2 regions of the Bradyrhizobium sp. 45 genome follow, and region 2 is predicted to be linked to the other one. Evidence: predicted binding sites of a transcription regulator. Region 2 holds the regulator's gene; the other holds the start of a gene.

Region 1 (11,974 bases), on a different contig from region 2:
AGGCTGTGGGCACGGTGCCGATCAGGATCAACATGATCAGGCCCATGCCCTTCTGGCCGTCGTTCGAACCATGGGCGAAGCTGACGCCGGTGCAGGTCAGGATCAGCAGGCCGCGAATCCACATCGGTGGGGCTTTGTGACCCTCAGGGGCGGCATAGAGCGCCGGGTTCTTGATGATCAGCTTGAGCAGCAGCAGTAGGCCGGCGGCGCAGACGAAGCCGACCAGCGGCGACAACAACAGCGCATAGCCGATCTCCGTGGCCTTGCCCCAGTCCACGCCCGAGGTACCGTCGCGGCCGCGCATCAGCGCGTTGGCGACGCCGACGCCGATGATCGAGCCGATCAGCGTGTGCGAGGAAGAGGCCGGCAGGCCGAAATACCAGGTGCCGAGGTTCCAAAGGATCGCGGCGATCAGCAGCGCGAACACCATCGCGAAACCGGCGCTCGAGCCGACCTGCAGGATCAGCTCGACCGGCAGCAGCGAGACGATGCCGAAGGCCACCGCGCCGGACGAGAGCAGCACGCCGAGAAAGTTGAAGAAGCCCGACCACATCACCGCGATTTCGGCCGGCAGCGAATGGGTGTAGATCACGGTCGCTACCGCGTTGGCGGTGTCGTGGAAGCCGTTGACGAATTCGAAACCGAGCGCGATCAGGAGGGCAACGATAAGGAGGATGTAGGGCAGGTAGCTCGTGACCCGCGTGCCGGTCGCATCGACATCCGAATAGATGCTGTAGGCCACATAGAGCAGACCCGCGGCGAGGATGCCGAAGAACAGGATCATCGTCAGCGGATTGAAGCCCTTGTCGAGATTTGGCCGCGAGGCCGGCTGGATCGGCGGGGGATCTGCTACCGCGCGGTCGAATGCAACATCGGTCATGTCTGGACGCCCCTTAACTTTCTGTAGGGGCTATTGTCCGCGATTGATTTGAAGGCTGGATGACAGACGGCGCCTGAAAGGGGTTTTCCCGCCTGTATTCAGGCGGCGCGCGCGGCTTTCTTCTGCAAACCGGCGACGATCTTCAGGTCTTCAACAAAGCGCTGATATTCCAGCGCCTTGGCTTCCGGATCGGGCAGCCGCAGCAGATAGGACGGGTGCACGGTCACCAGCGCCTTGTGACCGTCGGGCAGGTCTATGAGCCGGCCGCGGTTCTTTCCGATCGGGGTGATCTTGCCGAACACGCTCTGCGCGGCGGTCGCGCCCATCGCGACGATGAGATCGGGCTGGATGACGGAGACTTCTCGTTCATACCACTGTCGGCAGGCCTTTATCTCCGGTGTATTCGGCTTCTGATGCAGGCGAATCTTGCCGCGCGGTACGAATTTGAAGTGTTTCACCGCGTTGGTGACATAGACCTTCTTGCGGTCGACGCCGGCCTCCTGCAGCGCCTTGTCGAGCATCTGGCCGGCTGGACCGACGAAGGGATGGCCGGCGAGGTCTTCCTTGTCGCCAGGTTGTTCGCCGACCAGCATGATATTGGCGGACTTCGGACCCTCGCCGAACACGGTCTGGGTGGCGTCCTTGTAGAGATGGCAGGCGCGGCAGTGGGCGGCCTCCTCGCGGAGCGCTTCGAGATCGTCGGCAGCGGTCTTGCGTTTCATCGGAGCCTCCGGCCGCTTTTGAGGCTTGTGCGGATCGGTTGGGGCATTGACGATCATGGCGCCGGTCATGCGCTCGGCGTCCTCAATCAGGGGCTTAATGATCGAAGCCTCGGGCAGGTTCCTCCAATATTTCTTCGGCATCTCGGTCTGCATTGCCTTCACCTTCAGGCGGGCCGGATTGAAGATGCTGGCGTAGTAGCGCCGCCAGGTTTCCTCCAGCCGGTCTTCGCTCGGTGCCTCGCTCTTGCTGACGCCTGATGTGAACGAGAGCGCGTGGCCATCCCAATGCGCGCACAAATCCGGCGTCAGGATCGACCAGGGCATGTCGGCAAAGCGCTTGGCGAAGAACGGCGCGGCGAGCTCGACGATGTGATGCTCCGGCTCGAACCAGGCGACGTAGTGTGCTTCGCGTTCCCTGCCGATCTCACGGAAGCGCACGAAGGCATGCATCTTGTGCTCGTCGCGGTAGACCGCCTTTGCCATGGCCGCGACTTGCGCCACGTCGTGATCGGTCGCGACCTCGATGAGGTCGTGATTGTCCTTCAGCCGAAACAGCAGGCGATAGAGGATCGCGAAACGCTCGGGATCGCGATGCAGGATCGCGGCCTTGGCGAGCTCGACGAATTTTGCTGGCACGTTGAAGGTGCTATCGCCACCGGCCGGCAGCGGAGACGGCGAGGGTGGCGCGAACAGCTCCGCTTCGCCGCCCTGCACGGTCCAGGTGACATCGACCGGTTTCATTTGGTGAAGCACGAGGCTACGCGCGGCTTTGCGCCAGCCGTCGAAATCGGTTTCGTTCTCGAGGGTGATGTACTGCATCAGAAGCCAAATCCCAGTTGTGTGGCCTTCGGCTTGAACCGTTCGATCAGCCGTGCCTCGTCGAGGCGGTGCGGCGCGGGCCGGTGATCGCTCAGCACGATGAACGGCAGCGCTTTGTTCCGGGGCACATGCAGCCGCGCGAGATCGGCGACGCGGATGGTGGTCGTGCGGCGCGCCGCGATGATGCGCTCGACCGCCTTGGTGCCGAAGCCCGGCACGCGCAACAATTCCTCGCGGCTGGCCCGGTTGACGTCGAGCGGGAAGCGGTCGCGGTGGCGCAGCGCCCAGGCGAGTTTTGGATCGATGTCGAGCGGCAGCATCGCACTGTCGTCGACGATCTCGCCGACGTCGAAGCCGTAGAACCGCATCAGCCAATCGGCCTGGTAGAGTCGGTGCTCGCGCAGCAAGGGCGGCGCGCGCAGAGGCAGCGCGCGGCTGGCATCGGGGATCGGGCTGAACGCGGAATAATAGACGCGCCTCAGCCTGTATGAACTGTAGAGATTGGCGCTGGTGTGGAGGATAGTGTGGTCGGAGGCCGCGTCGGCGCCGACGATCATCTGCGTGCTTTGGCCGGCCGGTGCGAAGCGCTGCGGCTTGGCTTTCGTCTTCGCGCTACGGCTTTCCTCGGCCTCGTCCAGCTTCAGCCGCAGTCGGCCCATTGTGCGGCGGATCGCGCGCACGTCCTTCTCGGGCGCGAATTGCTGCAGGCTCGTCTCCTGCGGCATCTCGATGTTGATGGAGAGACGGTCGGCATATTTGCCGGCCTCGGAGATCAATGCATCGTCGGCCTCGGGGATTGTTTTGAGATGGATGTAGCCACGGAAGTGATGCTCCTCGCGCAGTTTGCGCGCGACGCTTACCACCTGCTCCATGGTGTAGTCGGGGTTGCGGATGATGCCGGAGGAGAGAAACAGTCCTTCGATGTAATTGCGCCGGTAGAAGTCGAGCGTCAGCTTGACGACTTCGTCGATGGTGAAGCGGGCGCGTGGCACGTTGGAAGAGGCCCGGTTGACGCAATAGAGGCAGTCGTAATTGCAGGCGTTGGTCAGCAGCACCTTGAGCAGCGAGATACAGCGACCGTCCGGCGCGTAGGAATGGCAAATGCCCATGCCGGGCGCGGTCGATCCCATGCCCTTGCCGTCGCTGGAATCCCGCCTCTCGGTGCCGCTGGAGGCGCAGGACGCGTCGTACTTGGCGGCGTCCGCCAGGATTTCCAGCTTGCGTTGCACGTCCATATTGGAATCCCTTTGATTCAGCTCATGAATCCCAAGGCCCGCCAATTCGATTGACTCCCGGGGCGTCGTTAGCTTTATATTAGAACATATCATGAACAAATGAGCTAGCCGCTGGTTCTCTTTTTGAGAGCCATCGGCAATCACCCTTGAGGAGCGGCGTATATGAGCGGCGCACGAACAAGCGCGCTTGCAGCCTTGCGCGGCCAGATCGAGCGCATCGAGACGGCGGAGGTCGTGCATCATCGCGACCGTGTCGCGCTCGGCCATCGCGAGGCCGACAGCGCGCTGAAGGGCGGGCTCGCACGCGCGGCAATCCACGAGGTATTTTGCGAAGGACGTCAGGGCGCGGCCGCGACGGGCTTTGTCACCGGACTTGCGGGGCGCGTGACGGCACGCAAACCGCTGCTGTGGGTGCGGCAGGATTTTTCAGAAATTGAAACCGGTGCGCTGTCGATGAGCGGGCTCACCGAGATCGGTCTCGATCCGCGCCGCATGGTGATGGTGCGCGCCGCCGACGTGGAGAGTGCGTTGCGCACGGCGGCCGATGCGCTCGCCTGCGACGCGCTGGGTGCGATCGTGCTCGAGCTCTGGGGCGAGACGAGGCAGTTCGATCTGGTTGCGAGCCGCAAGCTGACGCTGGCTGCGCAGTCTTCTGGTGTCACCGGCTTGCTGCTGCGGATGGCCGCGCAACCTTTACCCTCAACCGCCGAGACCAGATGGATGCTGCGCGCGGCGCATTCGCCGCCGGGCGCGATGTGGAGTGCCTGGGGGGCGCCGCGCTTCGATGCCGAGCTCCTGCGCAATCGTCATGGCCCGTGCGGCCGGTGGATCATGGAATGGAAATGTGATGAGTGCCAGTTCTCTGAATCGTCGGCGTATCCTCAGCCTGTGGCTGCCGCGCCTGCCCATCGATCGGATCCAGCGGTTCTTCGGCAACGTCGGACTGCATGAAAATAATGCGCCCAGCATCGTCGTTGCCAAGGACAGCAACGCGCTGGTGATCCATGCGCTGGACGAGGCGGCCGAGCGCCTCGGTCTGCATATCGGCCAGCCTTTGGCCAATGCCCGGGCGATGTGTCCTGATTTAAAGGTGTTCGACGCCGATGCCGTGGCCGATGCCAAGACGATCGGCGACATCGCCGACTGGTGCGATCGTTTCACGCCGCTGGTGGCACTCGATCCGCCGCACGGGCTGTTCCTCGACATCACCGGCTGCGCGCATCTGTTCGGCGGCGAGGCTGCGCTGTTGCAAACCCTTGTCCGCGCCCTCGACCGCCAGGGCTTTGCCGTCAGCGCGGCGATCGCCGGCACCTCGGTCTGCGCGCGCACGCTGACGCGGCAATCTTCAGGGACCATCGTTGCCGATGGCGAGGAGGCGGCGGCAATCAGTCGGTTTCCGGTGTCCGCACTTGGCGCGGGTGAGGCCATTACCACCGGTCTGCGACGCGCCGGCCTGAAGACCATCGGCGATGTCGCCTCGCGCACGCCGAGCGAAATCACGGCGCGGTTCGGTGCGCGGTTCTCCACGCTGCTCGCGCATGCGCTGGGGCAGGGCGATGCGCCGATCAATCCACGAAAGCCGCCGCCTGATTACATCGTGGAGAAACGCTTTGCCGAGCCGATCGCGACCGACACCATGATCGCGATGACGCTGTCGCGCCTGGCGGATACGTTGATCGCGTCGATGGAGAAGCAGGGCAAGGGCGCGCGCCGCCTGGAAGCTGCCTTCTTCCGTACCGACGGCGCGGTGCGCGCCATCATGGTCGAAACCGGACGTCCCGTGACGCGGAGCGCGGTCGTCGACCGGCTGTTCCGCGAGCGTCTCGATGCACTCGCCGATCCCCTCGATCCCGGCTTCGGCTTCGACATGGTGCGGCTGTCGGCAAGCCGCACCGAGATCGTGGTGCAGGAGCAGCGCGATCTCGACGCCCATGTCCACGACAATGACGAGCTTGCCGCGCTGATCGACCGCATCGCCGCGCGCATCGGCGGAAAGCGCGTCGTCGTGCACCTGCCTGAGGATACCCATATCCCTGAATGTGCGGTGCTGGCGGCGCCTGCCCAGCATCATCTCGCCGTGGCCATGCAGGCCGAATGGCCCGCGCGCACCGAGGGTGAGCCGCCGCTGCGTCCGTTGCGGTTGTTCGACAAGCCTGAGCCGATCAATGTGCCGTTCGCGACCGTGCCCGACGGGCCGCCGCATCAATTCACCTGGCGCCGCGCGCAGCATGCGGTGGTGCGGGTGGAGGGCCCCGAGCGCATCGCCATGGAATGGTGGCGGCAGGACGGCAAGCAACTGACACGGGATTATTTTCGTATCGAGGATGCCGAAGGCCTACGCTTCTGGATCTTTCGCGACGGTCTTTACGAGGGGGAGTGCTTCGACGACGACGGCAAGCCCGCTCCTCCCGGTTGGTATGTGCACGGTCTCTTCGCATGAACACGCCCGCTTATGCCGAGATCGGCATCACCACGAATTTCTCCTTCCTGCGCGGCGGCTCGGATCCGCGCGACTATGTACACCAGGCCAGCATCCTGGGCATTCCCGCGATCGGCATTGCCGATCACAACACGCTCGCCGGTGTGGTGCGTGCCTACAAGGAGCTCGACAATGACAAGGTGCTGCACAAGCCGAAGCTTCTGATCGGCACCCGCATCGTCTTCATCGACGGCACGCCGGATATCCTGGTTTATCCGTGTGACCGCGCCGCCTATGGCCGGCTGTGCCAGCTTCTCACCCGGGGCAAGCGCGGCGACGACATCACGCGGATCGCGAAGGGCGAATGCCATCTCACCTTCGCCGATCTCCTTGCGTTTTCCGAAGGCCAGCTCCTGATCCTGACGCTGCCGCATCGCTTCGATGCGGCGCAAGCGCAGGACATCCTCGCCAAGCTGAAGGCAAGTCGCGCCGAGGGCGTGTGGCTGGCGGCGAGTCTGGTCTATCGCGGCGACGATCGCCGTCGCCTCGCGCAGCTCGATGATCTCGCCGCAAAAGCAAAAGTGCCGCTGCTTGCGACCAACGAGGTGCTCTATCACCACCCCGCGCGCCGTCCCCTCCAGGACGTGCTGACCTGCATCCGGGAAAAGACCACGATCGAGGCGATCGGCCGGAAGCTGGAAGCCAATGCCGAGCGGTTTCTGAAGACGCCCAGGGAGATGGCGCGGCTGTTCCGCGATTTCCCTGACGCTGTCGCGGAGACCATGCGCTTTGCGGACAAGATCACCTTCTCGCTCGGTCAGCTCAAATACCAGTATCCGGATGAGCCGGTGCCGCCGGGAAAGACCGCGCAGGGGCATCTGGAGGATCTGACCTGGGCGGGTGTCGACAAATATTTTGGCGGCAAGATCGACGACAAGCTGCGCGCCACCCTGAAGAAAGAACTCGCACTGATCGCCGATCTGAAATACGCGCATTACTTCCTCACCGTGCACGACATCGTGCATTACGCCCGCAGCCAGAACATTTTGTGCCAGGGGCGGGGATCGGCGGCGAATTCGGCGGTCTGCTACGTGCTCGGCATCACCTCGGTCGACCCGACCAAGGTCGATCTGCTGTTCGAGCGCTTCATCTCCAAGGAGCGGCTGGAGCCGCCCGACATCGACGTCGATTTCGAGCATTCGCGGCGCGAGGAGGTGATGCAATATGTCTATCGGCGTTACGGCCGCCATCGCGCCGCGATCATCGCCACCGTCATTCATTATCGCCCGCGCAGCGCCATCCGCGACGTCGGCAAGGCGCTGGGCCTGACCGAGGACGTCACTGCCGCACTCGCCGACACCGTCTGGGGAAGCTGGGGCAAGGGCCTCAACGACATGCAGGTCAGGCAGGCCGGCCTCGATCCGCAGAATTCAATGATCAACCTCGCAGTCGAGCTCGCGACCGAGCTGATCGAATTCCCCCGTCATCTGTCCCAGCATGTCGGCGGCTATGTGCTCACGCAGGACCGGCTCGACACCTATGTGCCGATCGGCAATGCCGCGATGGACGATCGCACCTTCATCGAATGGGACAAGGACGACGTCGACGCGCTCAACATGATGAAGGTCGACGTGCTCGCGCTGGGCATGCTGACCTGCATCCGCAAATGCTTTGATTTGATCGAGCAGCACAAGGGCGAACGCTGGATGCTGGCGAGCGTCCCGCAGGATGATTCCAGGGTTTACGACATGCTGTGCGACGGGGAATCGCTCGGCGTGTTCCAAGTCGAGAGCCGCGCGCAGATGAACATGTTGCCGCGGCTGAGGCCGCGGACCTTCTACGATCTCGTGATCGAGGTCGCGATCGTGCGGCCTGGTCCGATCCAGGGCGACATGGTGCATCCTTATCTGCGGCGGCGGAACGGCCTGGAAAAGGTGAGCTATCCGTCTCCGTCGCCGGATCATGGCGACAAGGACGAGCTTTACAGGGTGCTGCACAAGACGCTCGGCGTGCCCTTGTTCCAGGAGCAGGCGATGCGGATCGCGATCGAAGCCGCGAAGTTCACGGCCGAGGAGGCCAACGGCCTGCGCCGTGCGATGGCAACGTTCCGCAATGTCGGCACCATCGGCAAGTTCGAAGACAAGATGATCGGCAACATGATCGCACGCGGTTATGCGCCGGATTTTGCCAGAAACTGTTTCGAACAGATCAAGGGTTTTGGCAGCTACGGTTTTCCGGAGAGCCATGCTGCAAGCTTCGCGCAGCTTGTCTATATCTCCTCATGGCTGAAGCATTATCACCCTGATGCATTCTGCTGCGGCCTCCTGAACTCGCAGCCGATGGGCTTTTACGCCCCGGCGCAGATCGTCAGCGACGCTCGCAAGAACGGCGTCGAGGTGCGCGAGATCGATGTGTCCTACAGCTTTGCGCAGAACACGCTGGAGGAAGGAAGTGGCAAATATTGCGCCGTGCGCCTGGGCTTCCGCCAGATCGACGGTTTTCATTGGCTCGATGAGGATGAGGAAAGGCTGAAAAGAGGCGCGTCCCGGAATGACCGTGTGGAGAGAGCGCCCGACTGGGCCGACCGCATCGTCTCCGCGCGCAACCGCCGGCCCTTCACCTCGCTGGAAGATTTCGCCCGCGACACCGGACTGCCCAAGCGCGCGCTGATCCTGCTTGCCGATGCCGCCGCGTTTCGCTCGCTCGGGCTCGATGGCCGCGAGGCGCTGTGGCAGGTGCGGCGCCTGCCCGACGATGTGCCGCTGCCGCTGTTCGAGGTGGCCACCGCACGCGAGCAGCCGGACGAGCACGCCAAGCCGTTGCCGGTGATGCCGCGGGCCGAACAGGTGGTCGCGGACTATCAGACCATTCGCCTTTCACTCAAAGGCCATCCGGTGGAATTCTTGCGCGAGATGTTTACGCGCGAGCGCATCGTCGCCTGCAAGGACATCAATCACGACAACGAACGGCGGCGCGTCCGCTGTGCCGGCGTCGTGCTGGTACGGCAGCGGCCGGGCAGCGCCAGCGGCGTCGTGTTCATGACACTGGAGGACGAAACCGGCATCGCCAATGTCGTGGTGTGGCCCAAGATCATGGAGCAGTACCGGAAAGAGGTGATGGGCGCGCGCCTCATCCTGGTCGAGGGCTACATCCAGAGCAGTCCGGAAAAGGTGACGCATCTAATCGCCCAGCGGATGATCGACCGTTCGCACGATCTGGTCGGCCTTGCCAACGACGCCCTCGGCCGCAAGCATCCGGTGCCGGCAGGCGCCACCGTGGTCGAACCGCTCAACGACGACCCCCGCGCCCACACGGATGCGCCCGCGCAAAAAATCCGTCATCCCCGCAATGTCCGTATCCTGCCGCCGTCGCGGGACTTTCATTGAGGTTGTGGGACGCGCCGCTCTCGCACCGTCATTGCGAGCGCAGCGAAGCAATCCAGACTGTCACCGCGGAGAGATACTGGATTGTTTCGCTACACTCGCAATGACGAGTTTGTTCTAGAAATTCACCCGGTTCGAGATCGCGCCGTCCACCACCAGGTTTGAGCCCGTAGTGAACCCCGACACCGGGCTTGCCAGAAACACCGCTGCGCTCGCGATTTCCTGCGGCGTCGCCATGCGGCCGGTGGGGTTACGCTTCATCGCATCATTGTAGCGCTCGGGCATGTTATGCTCGATCGTCTCCCAGACGCCGCCCTTGAAATAGACCGTGCCGGGCGAGACCACGTTGACGCGGATCTTCTTCTTCGCATATTGCCGCGCCAGTCCCTTGGCCATGTGGATCAACGCCGCCTTGATCGGACCGTAGGAGCTCGCTGTGTCCGCTTGCGCCGCGGAGATCGATGAGATGATCACGAAGGCGGCGTCGCCGCTGCTCGCACCGCTGGCCTCGAGGAACGGCCGCGCGGCGTCGAACGCATGCACGGCGCCGAGCAGGTCGAGCCGAAAATTCTGTTCCCACGATGCGGCATCATGGCCTTGCGCCATCGCGCCCGCGTTGGAGAACAGCATGTCGATGCCGCCAAGCTCCTTTGCAGCATTCTCGATCCAGGATTTCAGTGCCGCGCCGTCGGTGACGTCGACCGGGCCGCCGGTCGCGCGGATCCCGCTTGCCTTCAACTCCGAAACGGTAGCGGCAACCTGATCACCGTTGCGCGCGCACACCGCGACATTGCTGCCTTCGCCGGCCAACGTCGCCGCAATCGCTCGCCCGATGCCGCGCGTGCCGCCGAGCACGATGGCGTTCTTGCCCTTGAGACCGAGATCCATTGTTTGGTTTTCCTTTTTGTTGGTTGCAGCGAGTGTAGCTGTTTCGAGAGATGCCCAAAAGCCTCCAGATCGTCATTGCGAGGAGCTCTTGCGACGAAGCAATCCAGACTGCCACCGCGGAAAGATTCTGGATTGCTTCGCTTCGCTCGCAATGACGTTGTGGAAACAGCGGCCCTCACTCCGGTGCCGCTCCCACCGGCGGGCCGCCGGGCGGGCGGTGCAGGAATGTCAGTGAGACGTAGGCGCCGGCCCAGGAGCCGATCGCCGCGAAAGCCACATAGAAAGCGTTTTCGGTGTAGCTGATCACCGCATAGGAGGAGAGCATGTACCAGACCGCGCTCCAGTTCGCCGCGGGCACGCGCTTGCGCGCGATCACGGCCGAGGTGAACATGACATAGACCGCGTCGGTGGCCGCCGTTGCGATGAACACGGCGCCTGCGGTGAGGGGATCGATGGCGGCCATTGCATGTCCTTGTGTGCTAATGCGATGGTCGCAAACTAAAGGGAGAGAAGGGTCATGCAAAGCCCCACCGAGATTCTCAGCAACATCTGGACCTCCGCCGGCGGTGACGCCGCCGCGCTCGCGCGCGTGCGGCTGACGGGCGAGGAGCCGCAGATCCCGTCCTCGTTTCGCGTCGCAATTGCCGGCCAGACAACGATCGCCGCCGCCGGCCTTGCCGCCGCCGAAATCTGGAGATTGCGCAGCGGCGAAGCGCAGGACGTCAGCGTCGACCTGCGCCATGCCGTCGCCGAATGCCGCTCCGAGCGCTACTTGCGCGTCGACGACAAGCCGCCGCCGCCCGCTTGGGACGCCATCGCCGGCGTCTACAGAACCGGCGACAACCGCTTCGTCCGCTGCCACACCAATTTCCCGCATCATCGCGACGCCGTCTGCAAGGTGCTCGGCTGCGAACCCGAGCGCGAGAAGGTGCAGGCCGCATTGATGCAATGGAAGAGCGAGGATTTCGAGACTGCGACCTACGCCGCGGGCGGCGTCGTTGCCCTGATGCGTTCGTACGACGAATGGTCGGCGCTGCCGCAGGCCCGCGCGCTCGCCGAATTGCCGCTGGTCTCGATCGAGAAGATCGGCGAGGCCCCGCCGAAGCCATGGCCGCAACGATTGCCAAAAGGCGATCGCCCGCTCGCAGGCCTGCGCGTGCTCGATCTCTCTCGCGTCATCGCGGGGCCCGTCGCCGGCCGCACGCTCGCCGCGCACGGCGCGGATGTGCTGCTCGTGTCAGGCCCCGAACTGCCGGCCATTCCGTGGCTGACCATCGACACCGGGCGCGGCAAGCTCACCACCTTCATCGAGCTGAAAAGCGAGGCCGGGCGTGCGCAGTTGCGCGAGCTCTTGAGAGACGCCGATATCTTCTCGCAAGGCTATCGCCCGCGCGCGCTTGCCGCTCTCGGCTTCACGCCGGAGGACGCAGCGACAATCAACCCCGGCATCGTCTACGTGACGCTGTCAGCCTATGGCCATGCCGGTCCCTGGGCTGAACGGCGCGGCTTCGATTCGCTGGTGCAGACCACGACCGGGTTCAACCATGCCGAAGGACAGGCTGCCGGCATCGATGGACCGAAGGAATTGCCGGCGCAGATGCTCGACCACGCCACTGGCTATCTGATGG
Region 2 (11,974 bases):
GCGCTGCTGCGCGGCCGACGCTGGCAAGATCGAACGCCGCGATCATCTCCTCCGTCGAGAAGATTTCCTGGTCGCCATGGCTCCAGCCGAGCCGGACGAGATAGTTGCGGAGCGCGGACGGGAGGTACCCCATGGCGCGGTAGGCATCGACGCCAAGCGCGCCGTGCCTCTTGGAGAGCTTTGAGCCGTCCGGGCCATGAATCAGGGGGATGTGGGACATGCTCGGCAGCGTCCAGCCCATCGCGTCGTAGATCTGCTTTTGGCGGGCCGCGTTGATCAAATGGTCGTCGCCGCGGATGACGTGGGTGACGCCCATGTCGTGATCGTCGACCACCACAGCGAGCATGTAGGTCGGGTTGCCATCGCCGCGCAGCAGGACGAGGTCATCCAGATTCTCGTTCTGCCAGACCACGCGGCCCTGGACCTGGTCCTCGATCACGGTCTCGCCGGTCTGGGGCGCACGGAGCCGGATGGTGGGCTTTACGTCGGTCGGGGCCGTCGCCGGATCGCGGTCGCGCCACAGGCCGTCATAGAGGCGCGTGCGCCCCTCTGCGCGCGCCTTCTCGCGCATCGCGGTGAGCTCCTCGGCGGTGGCGTAGCAGCGATAGGCCTTGCCGTCGGCGAGCAGCTGCTCGGCGACCTCGCGGTGGCGGGCGGCGCGGCTGAACTGGTAGATGACGTCGCCATCCCAGCCGAGCTCCAGCCATTTCAGGCCGTCGAGGATGGCGCCGATCGCGGCCTCGGTGGAGCGCTCCCGGTCGGTGTCCTCGATCCGGAGCAGCATCTTGCCGCCGTGCTTCTTCGCATAGAGCCAGTTGAACAGCGCCGTGCGCGCGCCCCCGATATGGAGGAAGCCGGTCGGCGAAGGAGCGAAACGGGTGACGACGGGAGAGGTCATTCTTGGCAGGGCCTATGCATTGGAGGCGCTGGTATATAACAGGACCGGAGCATAACTAAAGCCCGGCAGCGGACCGCCAGGGGTTGCTTGAGACCTTGCTTAAGCCCTTGGCTCAGCCAAGGGAATTTGGCAGAAGGGCCGCTGATTTCCCTACAGGATTTTCGTAATGACAGAACCGGTGGCGAACGAGGTTGGGCGCGATTTCATTCGTGACATCATCCAGGCCGACCTCGAGGAGGCCAAATACAAGGAGATCGTGACCCGGTTCCCGCCGGAGCCGAACGGTTATCTCCATATCGGCCACGCCAAGTCGATCGCGCTCAATTTCGGCATCGCCCAAGAGTTTCCGGGCCGTTGCCATCTGCGCTTCGACGACACCAATCCGGTCAAGGAAGAGCAGGAATATATCGATTCCATCCAGGCCGACGTGCGCTGGCTCGGCTTCGACTGGGGCAAGAACCTGTTCTTCGCTTCGGACTATTTCGACCGCCTCTACGAATGGGCGGAGCAGCTGATCCGCGACGGGCTCGCCTATGTCGATGACCAGACCCAGGAGCAGATTCGTCTTGCGCGCGGCACGCTGACCGAGCCCGGCAAGAACTCGCCGTTCCGCGATCGCACCGTGGATGAAAACCTCGACCTGTTCCGTCGCATGAAGGCGGGCGAATTCCCGAACGGCGCGCGCGTGCTGCGGGCCAAGATCGACATGGGTGCGGGCAACATCAATCTGCGCGACCCCGTGCTGTACCGCATCCTGCATGCGCACCATCCGCGCACCGGGACCAAATGGAGCATCTATCCAAGCTACGACTATGCCCACGGCCAATCGGACGCCATCGAAGGCATCACGCACTCGATCTGCACGCTGGAGTTCGAGGACCATCGGCCGCTCTACGACTGGTTCATCGAGAAGCTGCCGGTGCCCTCGAAGCCGCACCAGTACGAATTCGCGCGGCTGAACCTGACCTACACGCTGCTGTCCAAGCGTGTGCTGACCCAGCTCGTCCGCGAGGGCCATGTCGCGGGCTGGGACGACCCGCGCATGCCCACCATGGCGGGCATGCGCCGCCGCGGCGTGCCGCCGGCCGCGCTTCGCGAATTCGTCAAGCGCATCGGCGTTGCGAAAGCCAATAGCGTGGTCGACGTCGGCATGCTGGAATTCTGCATCCGCGAGGAATTGAACCGCACGTCGCAGCGGCGCATGGCGGTGCTTAAGCCGCTCAAGATCGTGATCGAGAATTATCCCGAGGGGCAGACCGAGGAGCTCGAGGCGATCAACCATCCGGATGATCCCTCCGCCGGCACCCGCAAGATCACGTTCGGCCGTGAGCTCTATATCGAGCAGGACGACTTCATGGAGAACCCGCCGAAAAAGTTCTTCCGTCTGTCGCCGGGCAACGAGGTGCGGCTGCGCTACGCCTATTTCGTCAAGTGCACCGGCGTGATCAAGAACGATGCCGGCGAGGTGGTGGAGCTGCGCTGCACCTACGATCCCGCGACCAAGGGCGGCAACGCGCCCGATGGCCGCAAGGTCAAGGCCACCATGCACTGGCTGCCGGCGGCGACATCCGTGCCCGCGGAAATCCGCATCTACAATCAGCTGTTTGCCAAACCGAGCCCGGACGCCTCGAACTTCGCCGCCGACCTCAATCCGCAGTCACTGGAAATTCTCGCTAATGCCCGCGTCGAGGCATCGGTCGCGGAAAGCAATTCGACCGAGCCGATGCAGTTCGAGCGCCAGGGCTATTTCGTGCGCGACAAGGACTCGACGTCCGACAGACCGGTATTTTCCAGGACTATCGGTCTGCGCGACACGTTCGCGAAGGAAGTTGCCAAAGGCTGAAAAGAGCTGCGAGACCACAATGAGCAACGAAGCCGACGCTATCGTTTCCGGCATCATCGCGAAATGGCGCGCCGGCTTCGCCACGCTCGATGCGGCCGCGCTCTCATCGCTCTATGCGAGGAATGCCTTCTTCTTCGGCTCCAACCCAAAGCTCTACCGGGGCAGGGCCGGCGTCGCAGACTATTTCAACGGCCTGCCGCGCTGGCGCAAGCCGAGCGCGGTGTTTTCCGAGGTGACGGCGGCGCAGGCAGGTCCTGATCTGATCAATATGGCCGCGACCATCTCGTTCGATCTCGCCGGCGAACGCCCCGATTTCTCGGTCAAGATGAGCTGGGTCATCATGCGCGAGGACGGCGAGTGGAAGATCGTCAATCACCATGCTTCGTCGCAGGCGCCGCTGATCTGACGAGCGGGCACACGGCTTCGTCATTCTCGTGAGAGAACGAACGTGCTCCCCGCGCGTTGGGGTGGGTCCAACAAGGAACCCACCATGCAGAACATCGCAGAGCATATGGAAGTGATCGGCGCCGACGGCGTCCACATCGGCACCGTCGACAAGGTCGAAGGCAATCGCATCAAGCTGACCAAGAAGGACAGCGGCGAGGGCAGCCACAAGGGCCATCATCACTTCATCGACAAGGGTCTCGTCGCCGATATCGAGGGCAACAAGGTCAGGCTGTCGGCCAAGGCGGATGTGGCCGTGACGATGGAAGAGGAAAAGTAGCGGCCGCGCCCCTTCGTTCCTGATCCGTACCGCTATCCGCCCACCTGCACGTTCCGGTAGCTTCTGGCTTCGTTGCGTATCATCGAGTGCAGGGAATGGCGGAGCCGGGCCGGCCGGTACGATCGCAGGGGATCGCGGGGACGTGGCCCGCGGGCCGCGCCGCGTCCGCGGGCGGCCTCGCGCCTGCAGGCCTCGACCTCTGGACATCGCTGGCCGAGACCCTCCGCGCCTGGCTGCGCGCGCCGAGGCGGGCGCCGGGCGGCTGTTGCCGTGGGTGCCCGTCGCGTTTGGCTGCGGCATCGCGCTTTATTTCTCTGCCGATCATGAGCCGGTGCTGTGGGTCGTTGCCACGACCGCCATCGCGCTCCTGCTTGGCGCGGCTCTGTTGCGGCGGAGCCGGCTGTTCGCCCCGGCCATCATGATCGCGGCGGTCGCGGCCGGCTTTGCCGTCGCAACCTGGAAGACGGCGCGCATCGCCCACCCGGTGCTGGCAAGGGCGCTCTATTCGGTGTCGTTGTCGGGCTTCGTCGAGGCTCGCGACATCCGCGAGCGTACCGATCGTTTCGTGCTGCGCGTCACGGCGATGGAGGCGCAGCGCAGCGACGTCAGGCTCGAGCGCGTGCGCCTGTCGGTCCGCAAGGGCACCGCGCCGGAGGTCGGTAGCTTCGTTCAGCTGAAGGCACGGCTGATGCCGCCACTCGCGCCGGTGCGGCCCGGCAGCTACGACTTTTCGCGTGACATGTTCTTCCAGGGCATCGGCGCCTCCGGCTTCGCGATGGGCGCCATCACGGTGGCGTCGCCGCCTGAGACCGGCGGCTTACGGCTGCGTTACGCGGCCTTCATGCAAGGCCTGCGCGATGCGATCGATGCCCGCATCCGGGCGACGCTCGACGGCGACAATCGGGCGATCGCGACCGCGCTGCTCACCGGGCGGCGCGATGCGATCACCACGCCCGTCAACGATGCGATGTTCATCTCCGGCCTCGGCCACGTGCTCTCGATCTCCGGTTATCACATGGCCGTCGTTGCCGGCGTCGTGTTCTTCGCGGTGCGCGCGCTGCTCGCTCTGATCCCCGGACTGGCAGCCGGCTTCGCCATCAAGAAATGGTCGGCCGCCGCCGCGCTGGTCGCCGCTGCGTTCTACCTGCTGCTGTCGGGCGCGGAGGTCGCCACGCAAAGGTCGTTCTTCATGACGGCGGTGGTGCTGATCGCGGTGATGGTCGATCGCCGCGCCATCACCTTCCGCACGCTTGCTGTGGCTGCGCTGATCGTGCTGGCGGTCGCGCCGGAAGCGCTGGTGCATCCGAGTTTTCAGATGTCGTTTGCGGCAACGCTCGGCTTGGTCGCACTGGTGCAAATCGGCATGCCCAATTTGTTTGCCTCGCCGGACAATTCGGCGACTGCGCGCATTGCGATGTGGGGTGGGCGCGAGATTGCGATGCTGTTCATGGCTTCGCTGATTGCGGGACTTGCGACCACGCCCTATGCCGCCTTTCATTTCCACCGTGTCACGCCGTTCGGCGTGCTCGCCAATCTCGGCGCGATGCCCGTGGTCTCTGCGCTGGTGATGCCGGCGGGGCTGTTGGGGCTGCTTGCTGCGCCGTTCGGGCTGGACAGCGTGTTCTGGTGGCTGATGGGGATTGGCATCGAGTGGATGGTCGCGGTCTCGCGCTGGGTCGCGGCCTTGCCGGGCGCGGTGGGCCGCATCCCGGCGTTCGGGATCGCGCCGCTGATCGCGGCGAGCCTGGGAATCATTGTGCTCGGCTTGTTGCGCACGCCGCTGCGCTGGTCCGGCGCCCTGGTGCTGCTGGCAGCGATCCTCTGGGGACTGTCGGCGCGGCAGCCCGACATCCTGATTGCCGGGGATGGCGCGAGCGTCGCGGTGCGGGGCAGGGACGGATATCTGCACCTGATCAGGACGAACAAGGACGGCTTTCTGCTCAAGGAATGGCTCGCTGCCGACGCCGATCCGCGCGATGCGGGCAGAGCCTCGCTTGCCGATGGCGTGTCCTGCGACGAATCCGGCTGCGTGACGCCACTGGCCGACGGGAGGCTGGTCGCGCTGGCACTGCGCGTCGACGCTCTCGCAGACGATTGCAGTCGGGCCGCCCTGGTGGTGACGACTCGTCCCGCGCCGCCCGATTGCGCGGCGATGGTGGTCGATCGGCAGCGGCTCGCCAGCCAGAGCGCGCTGGCGCTGACGCAGCGTGGTGACGGTTTTGTGGTTCAGGCAGTGAGGGCGAGAGGCACGAGCCGCCCCTGGTTGCCGGCCGGCGCCGGCGAGGGTGATTTCGACGGCAGCCTCGCGCCAAAGTCGACCGCGCCTCGCATCAAGGACGCAACGCCGGCGGACACCGACCTGCAAGCCGACGATTGATCTGATGGTGCGGAGCAACGCAGTGGTTCGGTGCGTCCGTTCGGATTCGCGGGGCGCAAACCACACCATCTCGCCGGCCACGGCCGGCGATGGCGATTCAATCCTGACCTCCGACCTCGTAGCCGGAGGGCGGCTCTGTCAGCCGATCGGCAGGTGCGTGACGGTCGGCTGCCTGTCGGCGGTGATCTGCGCCTTGTGCTCGCGCTCGGTGACCGACTGAGTCACCGGCAGTTGCAGCACCGTCGCGCGCTGGCCTTCGACGAGCTGCGTCACCAGCACGTATTTGCCGTCGGGGAATTCGATCGCATCATGATGGCGGTCGGGAACGTGCGGATCGATCTTGCCGAACTTGCCGACGCGGGAATTGATGGTGCGCGTCCAGATCCAGCGATTGTCGTAGCGGACGTCGTCGGCGAAGGCGAGCTCCGTCCCCGGCAGCAGGCAGACGGCGACGGACGGATCGGCTGCAGAGGCGAAGCCGCGCGTCGAGGTGCCGCGGAAGCTTGTCGTGACGATCGTCTCGCCGACTTCGGCGGGGCGCGACGCGACGGCATGTAGGCTGTAGTCACACATCGGGTGCTCCTCATGCTGGGATAGCAACCCGCGTCTCTTATCGAGGCGCAGGCCTCTATCAGAGTGGAAGCACGAACGCTGTGCTTGGTTGTGGGCAAATCTGCGGCTGGCTTCCGCAAGCCGCGATCACATTATCTTTCCCGAATTCAATAGGAACAAAGCTCGCCGCGATGCATTCGGGAGGCGCGTACGCGAACATTGCCAACTTGGCTGCAACGGCCGAACTTGACCGCTGGTCGCTGTTTCCTCGAACAACCGAGCCGCGAAGCGGTGCTGCTTGAAGCGGTGCTGCTTCGTCGGCGTGGCGAGGAGCCAGCGTTGGAGGAGGGGCCGGATAGTCTGTGCAGAACCAGAAAGGCTATCCAGCCGGAGCGGACGATGATCCGCTCCAATCTCTGACCGGCGATGCCGATCGGAAGCGCGCGAGGCGCCAAGCACCTCCGGCATGAAGTGCTTCCGATATGAAGTACTGCCGATAGAAAGACTCCCGGTATCAGTACTTCCGGTAAAGCCCGATCAGCTTGCCCTGAATCTTCACCCGGTTGGGCGGCAGGATGCGGACCTCATAGGCCGCGTTGGCGGGCTCGAGCGCGATCGAGGCGCCGCGACGGCGGAAGCGCTTCAGCGTCGCTTCCTCGTCGTCGATCAGCGCCACCACGATGTCGCCGGTATCGGCGCTCTCGTTGCGCTGGATCAGGGCCATGTCGCCGTCGAGAATGCCGGCTTCGACCATCGAGTCGCCGCGCACTTCCAGCGCGTAATGCTCGCCCGAGCCGAGCATGTCAGGCGGTACGCTGATAGTATGGCTGCGGGTCTGCAACGCCTCGATCGGCGTGCCGGCCGCGATGCGGCCCATCACCGGCACCGCGACGGGACGTTCGCCCTCGTCAGCGGGCAGGCTCGCGCTCGCACGCACCTTGCCGAGATTGCCCTCGATGACGCTCGGCGTGAAGCCGCGGCGGCTGCCAGCGGCTGCCTGGAGCTCCGGCAGCTTGATGACTTCAATCGCACGGGCGCGGTTGGGCAGGCGTCGGATGAAGCCACGCTCCTCGAGCGCCGTGATCAGGCGATGGATGCCCGACTTCGAGCGCAGATCGAGCGCATCCTTCATCTCGTCGAAGGAGGGCGGCACGCCGCTTTCCTTCAGACGTTCACTGATGAACCGCAGAAGCTCGTATTGTTTGCGCGTTAACATCTCGACCAAAGTCCCCCGGTTGATGTCGTCCGATTCCGAGACGCTGAATTCGGCCATAAGCCGCTGCATGCTCGAAACAAATCATGAACAGACACTATATGTTCGATACATGTTCCGCAACTGCTTAATTTACCGTGAACAGAGCAAAGTGCGCGGAACGCGCGTTGCGGGGGCGCTCAGACGGGGAGCCGCAACACTTCGCAAGCCGTGCCGGCTTCGGCCTTCGGCGCGAATGGTGCGCGGACGAGAAGTACCTGTGCTGCAGCGAGATTCGCAAGCAGCGAAGAGTCCTGATGATTGACGGGAACAACGACGCGTGTGCCATCGTCACGCTCCTCAAGATGCGCGCGCAGATAGTCCTCGCGCTGGTCGTTGGCGCCGACGTCGCGGCCGAGCACGGCGCGTTCATGGCGATGGTGAATCACTGAACGGCCCGACAGGGCGCGAATCAGCGGCACCATGAACAGGAAAGCGCACACGTAGGACGATACGGGATTGCCCGGCAGGCCGATCACACCCATTGCGCCGAGTCGCCCGTGCATCATCGGCTTGCCTGGCCGCATCGCGATCTTCCAGAACGCCATCGCGATGCCTTCGTCCCGCAGTGCCTGCTGGACCAGATCGTGGTCGCCGACCGATGCGCCGCCGGTCGTGATCAGGACGTCGGCGCCGCTCTCGCGGGCGCGGCGGATGCCGGCGGTGGTGGCCTCGAGCGTGTCGGCGGCAATACCGAGGTCGATGGTCTCGGCGCCCTCGCTGCGGGCGAGCGCGTGCAGGGCGTAGCCGTTGGAATAGACGATCTGGCCGTGGCCGGGCGTGGTGCCCGGCATCACCAGCTCGTCGCCGGTGGCGAGAATCGCGACCTTCGGACGCCTGACAACGGCAAGGTGCGGATGATTCATCCCGGCGGCGAGCGCGAGGTCTCGCTCGGTCAGACGGCTTCCCTTGCGCAGGAGCACGTCGCCCTCGCGGAAATCGACGCCGGCGGGGCGGATGTGCCGGCCGGCGATCGCGGCTTCCTTGATCGTGATGCGCTTGCCGGCGGCGACCGTGTCCTCCTGGATCACGACGGCGTCCGCGCCAAAGGGAACGACGCCGCCGGTGAAGATCCGCACGGCCTCGCCGGCTCCGACCGTCCCCTCGAACGGTCGGCCCGCTGCGACTTCGCCGATGACGGTGAGCTCCGAATCGATCGTCGCGGCGTCGGCCGCGCGCACCGCGTAGCCGTCCATCGCCGACATCGCTTGCGGCGGCTGCGTGCGCCGCGCCACGACGTCACGCGCGAGCACGCGATGGTAGGCCTCGTCGAGGGAAATCATTTCTTCCGGCAGCGGCTCTGCACCCGCCAGCACCGCGGCAAGCGCGTCAGAAACCGGCATCAAGGCCACGGCGAAAACTCCTGCTCGGCACGTTCGGGCGAATGTTCCGCACGTCTTCTAGCCGAGCGCAGGCGCAGAGGCAAAAGCGGCTGAGCAGGCACAGTCATCCCGCCCCTTCACATTGTTCCGGAAGGCAGGATCAAGCGCGTCGCGGCATGATCCGAAGGAGGTCACAGATCGGCAGGAGAGTGGTCATGGAAGCGACGAAAATCATGGCAAGGCGAGAACGCGCCATGGCCTGAATCGATCAGCTCCCTGCCTGCCCGGGAGTTACGTCGGGCGCCTTGGATCCCTGATCCTTGTCGGGCAGCGGGTCGGCTTGGGATTTCAGGTCGGCGGCCTTGCTCACAAGCTTGGCGGAAAGGTCCGAATCTGAAGTTGTCCTCGCGAATTCAAGAAGAAGAGAGGCCTGCTTGGTGAGGTAGGTTTTGCCCAGCACGATGATGCATCCGTCCGTAGAAGTCCCGACGGACTCTAAGAGTCCGGAAGGCGGTATTCCGTTCCCGGAACTCTGTATAAAAATGTACAAAGTGATCCGGTTCCTCAATTTTTCAAAATTGGTCCGTCGGGCCGTGCCGTCGTGGGTTTCGCGACAACGGACCGTCGTCAAATGCCCAATGCCTTCAATGCGTTCCCGACGTCACGCGGCGAGGTCACATGCACCGCCGTCAAGCCGCGCGCGCGCGCTCCCTCGATGTTTTCGGCAAGATCGTCGAAGAACACGATGCGCCCGGCGGGCACGCCGATCGCCGCAACGACGTGGTCGAAGGCCTCCGCATCCGGTTTGCGCAGGCCGATGCTGGACGACAAATACAGCTCGCGGAAATGGCCGAGGAGGTCGGCATATTCCCTCGAGAAATGGTCCACGTGCGGCCGGTTGGTGTTGGAGAAAGCATAGAGCGGCATCTGTTTCGCTGCGCGCGGCAGCAGCTCGGCGATGTCAGGCATTTCGCCGGCGAAAATCGCGTTCCAGCCTTCCAGGAACTGCGCATCCGAAATGCCGATTCCGAGCGAGGCTCGCAATGAGGCGAAATAGTCCTCATCGCTGATCTTCCCCATCTCGTGCAACCGATAGGCTTCGCTGTCCCGCACATAGCGCGCGACGATGGCTTCGGGCTTGCAGCCGGCATGTCCCGCCCAGCAGGCGATCGCCTTGGAGAAATCGATATCGAGCACGACGCGGCCGAGATCGAACAGGAGCGCATCCGCGCTGCCGGGAGAGAGCGATGTCACCTGCGTCCTTTCACTCAGTATCGATACGGCTCGTGGTCGAACAGCGGAAACGCGCTGAACACACTCGGCGCGTTGGTTGCGGTCGCCTGGTGCAGGCAGGATTTGTTGACCTCGGCGAACGAGGTCGCACCCAAGAGGCCGAGGCAGCGCAGCACTTCGTCCTCGAGCAGTTCCAGCATGCGCGCCACGCCGGCTTCGCCGGCCGCCGCCAGCGCCCAGCATTGCAGCCGGCCGATGCCGACGAGGTCGGCGCCCGCCGCGATCGCCTTGACGATGTCGGTGCCGCGACAGACACCGCCATCGACCATGATCTTGGCGCGGCCGTTCACGGCGTCGACGATCTCGGGCAGCACGTGCATGGCGCCGCGACCGTGATCGAGCTGACGGCCGCCATGGTTGGAGACGTAGATCCATTCGACGCCGTGATCGATCGCGATCAGCGCGTCCTCCGGCGTCGCGATGCCCTTGAGGATCAGCGGGATCTTGAACTTGTCCTTGATCATCTTCACCGTCCGCCACTCCAGACCCTTCTGGTAATCGCCCCCGGTGGCGCGCAAGCGGCTCTCGCGAACGTAGCGCTTGGCGATGTCACGTTCGCGGCGGCTGTAGTGGGCGGTGTCGACGGTCAGGCAGAAGGCGGCGTAGGCGTTCTTCTCGGCCCGGCTGACGACGTCGGCGACGAAGGCGTCATCGCCGCGCACATAGAGCTGGTAGAGCCGCAGCGCGTCGGACGCAGCTTCGGCGGTCTTTTCTAGGCCGGGCTCGGACACCGAACTGAGCATGTGCGCCGCACCGAAAGTGCCGCAGGCGCGTGCCACGCTCGCCGCACCATCCGGATCGAAGATCTCGAGCGCGCCGACCGGGGCGAGGACCACGGGCAGGCGCATCTTGCGGCCGAACTGTTCGACCGAACCTGTAACCTTGCGAACATCGCGCAGCACGCGCGGGCGGAAAGCGATCTCGTCCAGCGCCATGCGGTTGCGACGCATCGTGGTCTCGGTCTCGGCCGCGCCGACGATATAGTCCCATGCATTCTGGTTGAGGTTGGCGCGGGCTTTCCGGATGAATTCATGCAGATTCTGGAACGGCTCGGTGCTGGCGCCGAGCTCGACGTTCCTTTCCGGTTGGATGCGGGGTGCTTCGTTCATTGTTATCCTCCCGAGAATTTGAAGCCTTCCCTGATCGCCTAACCCGTCCGGGGCGCCAAAACCATCCTAAAATGGCATGGCTGCGAGGCGCGGGCCGGCCGGCCGACCCCCGCTGCGCACGAACCGGTCCTGCAACGTTGCCGAAAGTTTAGGTCCGGACCAACCGATTTTTACGGTGTACCCGCCGGCGTGGCATCCCGGCCTTGAAGAAACCAGAATGGTATTGTGAGAAGCAGGCTGGATCGCCATTTGCATGGCGGCTCCCAGCCCACCGAACCGCGAAGCAAAAAGGCCAGCCTATCCATGCGGAAAACCCTGCTGTTTCCACTGGGCGCGCTCACCGGAGCGTGTCTGACCCTTTTGGTAGCCAGTCCGCACGGCGGCGTTTGGGCGGCACGGGCGGCAGCGAGCGCGGATGACGCCTATTCCAAGCTCAATCTGTTCGGCGAAGTGTTCGAGCGGGTGAAGGCGAGCTATGTCGAGAAGCCTGACAATGCCAAACTGATCGAAGGCGCGATCACCGGCATGGTGACCTCGCTCGATCCGCACTCGCGCTACATGAACGACAAGGCCTGGACCGAGATGCAGGAGACCACCTCCGGCG

Evidence for each region. The regulator LexA, encoded in region 2, represses DNA repair genes until DNA is damaged. The targets are predictions, from matches to a motif close to TGTTCNNNNTGTGTTCNG.
Region 1: IVB42_RS33715 (putative DNA modification/repair radical SAM protein) is a predicted target of LexA. The motif match lies at 3,737-3,754, and genes of this name have one in related genera.

The regions. Positions count from the first base shown of each region.
Region 1 is NZ_JADPIX010000143.1:258,590-270,563, forward strand. It holds gene IVB42_RS33705 (inorganic phosphate transporter) at 1-880, opposite strand, end outside; gene IVB42_RS33710 (UdgX family uracil-DNA binding protein) at 979-2,421, opposite strand; gene IVB42_RS33715 (putative DNA modification/repair radical SAM protein) at 2,421-3,656, opposite strand; gene IVB42_RS33720 (DNA repair protein) at 3,819-4,607, shown strand; gene IVB42_RS33725 (DNA polymerase Y family protein) at 4,504-6,096, shown strand; gene IVB42_RS33730 (error-prone DNA polymerase) at 6,093-9,461, shown strand; gene IVB42_RS33735 (SDR family oxidoreductase) at 9,576-10,346, opposite strand; gene IVB42_RS33740 (hypothetical protein) at 10,522-10,809, opposite strand; gene IVB42_RS33745 (CoA transferase) at 10,864-11,974, shown strand, end outside.
Region 2 is NZ_JADPIX010000100.1:135,111-147,084, reverse strand. It holds gene gltX (glutamate--tRNA ligase) at 1-898, opposite strand, end outside; gene IVB42_RS15630 (glutamine--tRNA ligase/YqeY domain fusion protein) at 1,065-2,741, shown strand; gene IVB42_RS15625 (nuclear transport factor 2 family protein) at 2,761-3,147, shown strand; gene IVB42_RS15620 (DUF2171 domain-containing protein) at 3,232-3,465, shown strand; partial or broken gene IVB42_RS15615 (ComEC/Rec2 family competence protein) at 3,561-5,842, shown strand; gene IVB42_RS15610 (hypothetical protein) at 5,981-6,415, opposite strand; gene lexA (transcriptional repressor LexA) at 6,909-7,610, opposite strand; gene glp (gephyrin-like molybdotransferase Glp) at 7,787-8,998, opposite strand; gene IVB42_RS15595 (hypothetical protein) at 9,237-9,428, opposite strand; gene IVB42_RS15590 (HAD family phosphatase) at 9,596-10,222, opposite strand; gene IVB42_RS15585 (alpha-hydroxy acid oxidase) at 10,237-11,370, opposite strand; gene IVB42_RS15580 (S41 family peptidase) at 11,674-11,974, shown strand, end outside.